2 regions of the Bittarella sp. HCP28S3_D9 genome follow, and region 1 is predicted to be linked to the other one. Evidence: a T-box and tRNA genes for the amino acid it is inferred to sense, from the RefSeq annotation. Region 1 holds a T-box; the other holds one or more tRNA genes.

Region 1 (4,415 bases):
GAAGCGGAATTTGACGAGTCCCTCGAAGTCTAAAAAAGAAAACCCTTCAAAAAGAGCCCCCGGTGCTTGTTCAGAAACACCGGGGGCTCTTCTCTATTTTGCTGTGCGGGCTTTAAAGGCTCTCTTCGTTTTCGATTCCCCGCAACCAGCTCTTGACCGTCTCACAGAAGAGGTTGTGGTGCTCGATCTCCAGGTTGTGACCGGCATTCTCCCACAGCAGCAGTGAGTGGCGGGTGTAGTGGTCCCTCACCAAATCGACACACTGGGTGTAGCCCACCACGTTGTCCTGTTTGCCCAGGAAAAAGAGGGTGGGCACGTCGCAGAGGCCGTTTTCCTCGGGCAGTTCGCTGAAGGCGTACCCCGGGGAGTGGCTGATGCTGCGCAGGTAGGGTTCGTCGATGGCAGCTGCCGAGGCAAGTTCATCCAAGAAGCGGTCGTAGGTGTACTGATCCTGAATGACAAAGAGGTTGGTAAAGAGTACCCGGTGCGAGGCGGGCAGCTGCTTGATGAGTTCCTCGTTGCGGTAGACCACCTTGAAGTTGGGGAGGATGCGCTTTTGGCGGACGGGCTCGACCAGCGGGCAGATGAAGATGCCGCCCATGATGCGCTCGGGCATGGCCGCCAGCAGGCCCCGGAGGATGTAACCGCCGTAGGAGCGGCTGATGGCCAAAAACCGCCCGTCGGGAATGACCTGCTCGACAAAAGTTTTGACAAACTGCAGCATGTCGTCGCTGTTTTTGACCTGGTCGCAGCGGGGGGTCTTGCCCATGCCGGGCAGGTCAAAGTAGATCCGCTTGTAGCTGATGAAGGGGGCAAACACCGGTTCGATGCTGTGCTCCATCTGCACCATGCTCTCGGTCCAGCCGTGGATGCAGAGAACGGGAGTCCCCTCCCCCACGATCTTGTACTCGACCGGTACGCCAAACACTTCTGTCGTCATCTGCGCACACCTCTCTTTTTTGTCACAGGGTGATTTTGTGGAAGGTCTTTTTCCCCTTTTTAATGATGATAAAGCCGTCTTTGAACGCGTCCAGGGAGACGCGGTGCTGGGCGTCGGCGATCTTCTCCTCGCCGACGCTGACGCCGCCCTGCTGCACCAGCCGCCGGGCCTCCCCTTTGGAGGGGGTCAGACCGGCCATCACCATCAGATCCAGCAGACCGACGGAGCCGTCCTGCACCAGGGACTGGTCGAGGGGGGTGGTGGGCATGTGCTCAGAGGCGGAACCGGCGGCGAAAAGGGCCTTGGACGCCTCGAGGGCCTTCTGCGCATCCTCCTCGCTGTGAACCAGCTTGGTCAGCTCAAAGGCCAGTTTCTCCTTGGCGCGGTTGATCTCCCGGTCCTGCAGCGCCTCGTACTGGGCAATCTCCTCCAGGGGCATAAAGGTGAGCATCTTCATGCAGTTGATGACATCGGCGTCGTCGATGTTGCGCCAGTACTGGAAGAACTCGTAGGGGCTGGTCTTCTCGGGGTCGAGCCAGACGGCGCCGCTCTCGGTCTTGCCCATCTTCTTGCCCTCTTTGGTGGTCAACAGGGTGAAGGTCATGCCGTAGGCCTCTTCCCTCTTGACGCGGCGGATCAAGTCCACCCCGCCGAGGATGTTGGCCCACTGGTCGTCGCCACCCAGCTCCATGGTGCAGCCGACGGCGTCGTACATGTGCAGGAAGTCGTAGCTCTGCATGATCATGTAGTTGAACTCGATAAAGGAGAGGCCCTTCTCCATGCGGGATTTAAAGCACTCGGCGGTGAGCATCTTGTTCACTGTAAAGTATACACCAACATCCCGCAGAAAGTCCAGATAATTTAGCTTGCAGAGCCAGTCGGCGTTGTTGAGCACCAGGGCGCGCCCGTCGGTGAAGTCGACGAACTTGGACATCTGCTGCTGGAACCGCTCCACGTTGTGGGCGATCTCCTCCTTGGTGAGCATCTTGCGCATGTCGGTCTTGCCGGTGGGGTCGCCCACCAGAGTGGTGCCGCCGCCCAGCAGGGCAATGGGGCGGTGACCGGCCTGCTGCAGCCGCCGCATCACCGTCAGCTGCAGAAAGTGCCCCACGTGAAGGCTGTCGGCGGTGGCGTCAAAGCCGATGTAGAAGGTGACCGGCTTGTCGCCGTTGAGCAGTTCTTCCACCCTCTCCATGTTGGTCGACTGGGCGATGAGCCCCCGGGCCTGCAGTTCATTAAAGATTCCCACGATACATTCTCCTTTTTCATTTGATAAAAAAAGCCCTCTGTGCATATTTTGTGCACAGAGGGCGAGTTTTCACGCGCGGTACCACCTCAGTTTGCCGTCTCCCGACCCATGTTGGAGGGGCGACGGCCTCGTTGGGGCGCGGTAACGGGCGCCGGACGGCCCTCCCTACTGCCGGTCAAAACCGGGTTCAAAAGGGCGGCTCAGGGGTGTATTCCCGCCGGAAAAGCCGCTTTCTCTCAGCAAATGAAAGCTCTCTTGGGACTTTGGACCGGCGGTACTGGTCCCCTTCTCTGCCTGTAAGCAATTTTTGCATTACCTGTATCTTACCCGTTTGCCAGGCGGTTGTCAACACCGCCCTGGGCGCGGGCGAGCATTTCCCGCGCATTTTGCAGCGATACCCCGCTGACCGCGTCGCCGGAGATGATGCGGGCCAACTCCCGCACCCGGTCCTCCTCCCCCAGCGGGCGGATGTCGGTAAAGGTGGACACCCCGTCGGAGTGCTTGGAGATCAGCAGGTGGTTGCCCCCATAGGCGGCCAGGCTGGCCGAGTGGGTGACACAGATGATTTGGTGGGAGGCGGCGGTCTCTTTGAGTTTTTGGCCGATTTTTTGGGCGGCGCTGCCGCTGACCCCGGTGTCGATCTCATCAAAAATCAGGGTGTCGATTTGGTCCTTCTCAGCGAGGATGTTTTTGATGGCCAACATGATGCGGGAGAGCTCGCCCCCGGAGGCGATTTTGGAGATGGATTTGGGCGCCTCCCCCACATTGGCCGAGATGAGGAAGCGGACGGCGTCCATCCCGTCCCGGTGGAGCTTGGGCTCGGAGACCACCTCGGTGACAAAGGTGACCCCGCTCATGTTGAGGAAGGCCAGCTCCCGGCAGATGGCGGCGGAGAACCGCTCCCCCGCCTTTTTGCGCTTGGCCGAGAGCTGCTGGGCCAGGTCGGTGGCAGTGCGCAGCTCGTCGCGCATCTGCTCTTTGAGGGAGAAGATCTCCTCGTCGCTGCCGGCAAGGGCCTCGAGCTGGCGCTGGCAGTCGTCCCGGTAGGCGAGCACCTCGTCGAGGGTGGCGCCGTATTTTTTCTCCAGTTGCTGCAGGGTGGCCAGGCGGTTTTCCAAAAAGTCGATGTCCACATAGGCGTCCGCATCCGGCCCGCCCGAAAGGGCCGAGAGGTCGGCGGCGTGCTCCTGCAGCTCGTAGAGGAGGGCGGTCAGCTTGTCCCCCACCGCGCCGGTGGCGGGCAGGTATTCGCGGATGTTTTGCAGGGACTGGGCTGCCGTCTGCAGCAGGCCGATGGCGCCGCTCCCCTCCTCCCCGCCGTTCAAACAGTCCTGTGCGGCCTGCAGGTTCTGGGCGATGAGTTCGGCGTATTTGGCCTTGTTGATCTGCTCTTCCAGCACCAGGTCTTCGCCGGGGGCCGGGTCGGCCTCGGTGATCTCGCCGATCTGGTAGGAGAGCAGGTCGATCTGTCGCTCCCGCTCGCTGCGGCGGGCCTCCAAGTCGGCGATGGTGCGCTTGAGGTCCCGCACCTTGACATACTGAGCCTGGTAGCGCTCGAGCAGGGGTTCCAACTGGCCGTAGGTGTCCAGCACCCGGATGTGGCTCTTCTCGTCCAGCAGCTGCTGGCTGTCGTGCTGGCCGTGGACGTTGATGAGCAGCTGCCCCAACTCCTTGAGGATGGACACGTTGGCCGGACGGCCGCCGATCTTGCAGGTGTTTCTGCCGTCGCGCCCGATTTCCCGCACGATCAGCAGGCTGCCGTCGGGACAGTCGTACCCCATCTCCTCCGCCCGGGCGGCCACCGCCGGGGAGAGCTCCTCAAACAGGGCGCTGATCAGGGCCCTGTCGGCCCCCTGGCGCACCATGTCCTTGGAGGTGCGGTTGCCCAAGATGGCGTTGACCGCGCCAATGAGGATGGATTTTCCCGCGCCGGTCTCGCCGGTGAGGACGTTGAGCCCCGCCTCCAGCGGCAGGGTTGCCCGCTGGATGACGGCGACATTTTCAATGTAGAGTGTTCGCAACATGGCGCTCTTCCTACCTGTTCTGGGGGATGTAGGTCCGCAGCTCCTCGCAGAGCTCCCGGGCGTACTCCTCGCTCTTCATCAAGATAAAAAAGGTGTCGTCCCCCGCCAGGGAGCCCACAAAGCCGTTCCACTGCATCTCGTCAAAGGCGGCGCAGGCTGCAGAGGCCAGCCCCTTGTAGCAGAAGGCGCAGACGATGTTCTG
Region 2 (4,415 bases), on a different contig from region 1:
TATGCATCCTGCTCGTATCCACCGACAAACCGTATTCTGATCTGGGTGGCGGATAAGACTGTCACTTGTTCAATGATTCTTCAGATGAAGTCATCATTAAATTCAGTAAGGTTCAGGTTTTCCTCGTTATTGATATAAAGCAGTGCCTGCTGGTATTGATACTCCTGCGCCTGATTTGCTATTTTTTCTGGATTTCCTGCACTTGACTGGTGAGAGTCATTTTCTGTTCGGAAAGCTGCCGCAGCTTGGTGGTGTAAAAGTCTCCATCTCTCTACGAACTTCTTGATTCACTAATTTTTTCTTAAGTATCTTGCAAAGTGCAAAAACAAATCTGCTATAATAAAAAGTCCATCTTCTAAGTATAAGGAGGAATTAATAAGATGGGCAAAAGACACACAGAGGAAGATAAAAAACACTTAGTTTCACTTTACGAGAGTGGAAAATCAGTCCAAGAGATTTGTGAAGAATATCAGATTTCAAGAAGTGCCTTATATAATTGGATAAAACTTTATACGGAACGGAAAGCGCCTAAAACCGGTACAATCATTTCCGGCCACCGAATCGTTTGTCTTGAGGAGGAAAATCAAAAACTTCGGGAAGAAAACGAAATATTAAAGAAAGCAAACTGTGGATGCAACGCATCTCGTGAAGAAAAGATTCAGGCAGTAAAGAAACTATATGGACAGTATTCGCTTCGAGCTTTATGCGATGCGCTGGGGCTAGCTCGAGGAACTTTTTACAACCACATGAAAAGCCAAAAAACTAAAAAATTGGTTGATCAACAGAACGAAGCATTCTGTCCCATCATTCAGAAAATTTTTGAAGATAGCAAAGGACGGCTAGGAGCTCGGCCAATCCGCGCCAAAATGCATGAAATGGGATATGAAATTAGTGTCCGAAGGATTAACTATCTTATGAAAGAAATGAAGCTTTCTGCAGTTGTTCCCAAGCCTGATGCGGCTTATATGCATCCACGCTCAAAATTCTATCGCAATAAACTATCCAGAAATTTTGATCAGACGGAAGCAAACAAAGTATGGGCCAGCGATATTACATATGTACCTGTCGGAGACCAATTTTATTATGTTTGTGTGATCCTGGATTTATTCTCCCGGAAAGTGTTATCTTACAGTGTATCGGAACGAATTGATACTGATTTAACCATTAAAGCGTTTATGTATGCTTACAAATCGAGAAACCAACCACAAGGTTTGCTTTTTCACAGCGATCAAGACTGTCAGTATACATCCTATGTTTTCCGGCAAATCCTGAAAGGCTATCATGTAGAACAGTCATTTTCTACACCGGGACAACCCCATGATAACGCTGTATTGGAAGCTTTCTTTTCCGGTTTCAAAAAAGAACAGGTATTCCGGAATGTGTATCGTACAAAAGAAGAACTTGAAGCATCCGTTGCCGAATACATCGAGTTCTATAACGAGGGAAGACCTCATCGAAAATTAAATATGAAAACTCCGGCTTAATTCGAAGCTGCATACTTTTTTGCTCTAAACACGAAATAAAAAGCGGATGACAGTATTTTAGACAGTCCACAAAAAACTGTTCAAAATACTGTCATCCGATCAGATGAAAGGGACGAACGGTTTAGATGCCGCCGTCAGCGCGAGTGCTTTGCCTAAGCAAAACAAAAAGTCTGAACGCGAAATGCGTCCAGACTTAGTCTGGTGGTGGAGGATGGATTCGAACCATCGAAGCGAAACGCAACAGATTTACAGTCTGCCCCCTTTGGCCACTCGGGAACTCCACCATATTTTATTTTAGTAGCCACATTGGCCGGCCCTTTTCAATGGAGCTGGTGGACGGACTTGAACCCCCGACCTGCTGATTACAAATCAGCTGCTCTACCAACTGAGCTACACCAGCAAATGTGACAACGGTATGGATTATACCATCTTCTTTTCGCGTTGTCAACAAAAAAATTGGTCGAGGCGACAGGACTTGAACCTGCGGCATCCTGGTCCCAAACCAGGCACTCTACCAAACTGAGCTACGCCTCGTCAGCCTTTGTGTTACAGCGCAGCACACCAAAAATTGCTGGATATTCGTAACACAGCTTTTATATTTTAGCCCATCCGCGCCCGTTTGTCAACCAGATCCGCCCCCCTCTTTTCCGCGCTCTCGCCGCGCTGTAACCCAACTGTAACACTTTGTAACCTCCGTCAGGTTGTATGAAAAAATTTGCTCATGTATACTGTTGTTATAGCAAACGGCCGCCCTGTCGCCCCGCCCCGCGGGGAGGCGGCCGCGCGGACAGAGCAAAAAGGGAGTGAAAGCATGGAGCACACGTATAACCCCAAGGCGCAACGCATCCTTTCTGAAATCAAAAAAGCAGTGGTCGGCAAGGACGACATCGCCGCCAAGATCCTCATGGCCCTGCTGGCACAGGGTCACGTCCTCCTCGACGACATCCCCGGCGTGGGCAAGACCACCCTGGCCATGGCCTTCTCCAAGGCCCTCTCGCTGGACTACCACCGCATGCAGTTTACCCCCGACGTCATGCCTTCGGACATCACCGGCTTCACCATCTACAACAAGCAGCTGGGCGATTTTGAGTACAAGCCCGGCGCGGCGGTCTGCAACCTCTTTTTGGCCGACGAGATCAACCGCACCTCCTCCAAGACCCAGTCGGCCCTGCTGGAGGTGATGGAGGAAGGCCGCATCACCGTCGACGGGGTCACCCGCGAGACCCCCAAGCCCTTCATCGTCATCGCCACCGAGAACCCGGTGGGCTCGGCCGGCACCCAGATCCTGCCCGAGTCGCAGCTGGACCGGTTCCTCATCTGCCTCTCCATGGGCTACCCCGACGTGGAGAGCACCATCACCATCATGGAGCGCCGCCACGACAGCAACCCGCTGGACGAGGTCATCCCCCAGGCCAGCCGGGAGGAAATTTTGCAGATGCAGCGGGAGACCCAGCTGGTCACCGTGCACAAGGCCATCTACGAGTACGTGGCCCAGCTGACCGAGGCCACCCGCAACCACGCCATGATCACCCTGGGGATGAGCCCCCGCGGCGCCCTGGCCCACATCCGAATGGCCAAGGCCATGGCCTACCTCTACGGCCGCGACTTCGTGGTGCCCGACGACGTGCAGGAGACCTTCTTCGACGTGGGCGCCCACCGGCTGGTGCTGGGCTCCAAGGCGCGGGTCGGCGGGGTCACCGCCAAGACCCTGCTGCAGGAGATCCTCAACGACACTCCGGCCCCGCAGATCACCGAGAGCCTGCTCGACCAACAGTAGAAGACGCCGAAAGGGGATGTTCCCGTGAAAAAAGCGCGCATCATCTACGGGGCGTTCTGCGTCGCCATGGCGGTGTTCGCCTTCTCCTATCGGGAGTACCTGTCCATGCTGGCCTTCGCCATGGCGCTGCTGCTCCCCCTGGGGCTCTATCTGCTGCTGCGCCACTGCGCCAAAAGAGTCGAGGTGGAGCTGCTGCCCGGCCCCCACTCCCTGGGGCGGGGCGAGTCGTTCTCCCTGCAGCTGCAGATCAAAAACCGGGGGCGGCTGCCCATCGCCCGCTGCCAGGTGGAGCTGTTGGCCCGACACCAGTTCTACAGCGACCCCAACCGGACGGTGGTGGAGACCCCTGTCTTCTCCAAAAACACCCAGACCATCTCCTACTCGGTGGCTCCCCGCCACACCGGGAAGATCACCTTCTCCCTGGGCGAGGTGCGGCTGTACGACTTTTTGGGGATCACCTGCATCCGGCTGGAGCCGAACAGCCGCTTTGTGCTGCCGGTGCTGCCCGCCTTTGTGGACTCGGCCGCCCGCATCGGGGTGGACTTTTTCCGCCACGTGCCCGACAGCAACACCTTCTCCCGCCACCGGCGGGGGGACGACTCCTCCGAGACCTTCAAGCTGCGGGAATACCAGCCCGGCGACCGGATCAACCACATCCACTGGAAACTCACCGCCAAGGTGGGCGAGATGATCGTCAAGGAGTCCAGTTTCCCCCTGCAGGACACCACCTGCATCTTCTTGGAGCTTTACCGGGTCTCCGGCTCGCGGGAGGACAAGAACTACCTCGACGCCATCTTGGAGACCCTCTGTGTCCTCTCCCCCCTCTTTTTGCAGGAGGGGATCGAGCACACCGTCTACTGGTACGACCTGCAAAACGGGGGGCTCGCCTCCCACCGGATCACCGACGAGGCCGACCTGTTTGGCTGCCTGGACGACCTCTTTGACGCCGCCAGCTACACCGAACAGATCTACGCCCTGCAGGCCTACTGCCAGAACTTCACCGTGGCCAAGAGCGCCCAGGTGCTCTACCTGGCCCCCATCATCGAGACCGGCCCCATCGAGCAGATGGGGATGGAGCACCGGGAGCCCTTTACCTTTTTCTACATCCACGACTTCGACCACTGCGACATGCCGGTGCTGGACCGGTATGGCAT

The links. A T-box is a leader RNA that pairs with one kind of tRNA and senses whether it is charged. The one in region 1 lies ahead of tyrS (tyrosine--tRNA ligase), so its partner is inferred to be a tRNA-Tyr.
Region 2: it has a tRNA-Tyr gene. The T-box ahead of tyrS (tyrosine--tRNA ligase) is inferred to sense a tRNA for this amino acid. The anticodon was not compared.

What each region holds. Positions count from the first base shown of each region.
Region 1 is NZ_JBQHTP010000008.1:22,976-27,390, reverse strand. Features, by position in the region: gene ACTNAU_RS05950 (MATE family efflux transporter) at 1-33, shown strand, start outside; gene ACTNAU_RS05945 (alpha/beta fold hydrolase) at 113-940, opposite strand; gene tyrS (tyrosine--tRNA ligase) at 963-2,192, opposite strand; T-box leader at 2,244-2,489, opposite strand; gene recN (DNA repair protein RecN) at 2,513-4,213, opposite strand; gene ACTNAU_RS05930 (arginine repressor) at 4,224-4,415, opposite strand, start outside.
Region 2 is NZ_JBQHTP010000004.1:18,761-23,175, forward strand. Features, by position in the region: gene ACTNAU_RS03810 (IS3 family transposase) at 381-1,484, shown strand; tRNA gene ACTNAU_RS03815 (tRNA-Tyr) at 1,684-1,768, opposite strand; tRNA gene ACTNAU_RS03820 (tRNA-Thr) at 1,809-1,884, opposite strand; tRNA gene ACTNAU_RS03825 (tRNA-Pro) at 1,942-2,018, opposite strand; gene ACTNAU_RS03830 (AAA family ATPase) at 2,296-3,261, shown strand; gene ACTNAU_RS03835 (DUF58 domain-containing protein) at 3,286-4,415, shown strand, end outside.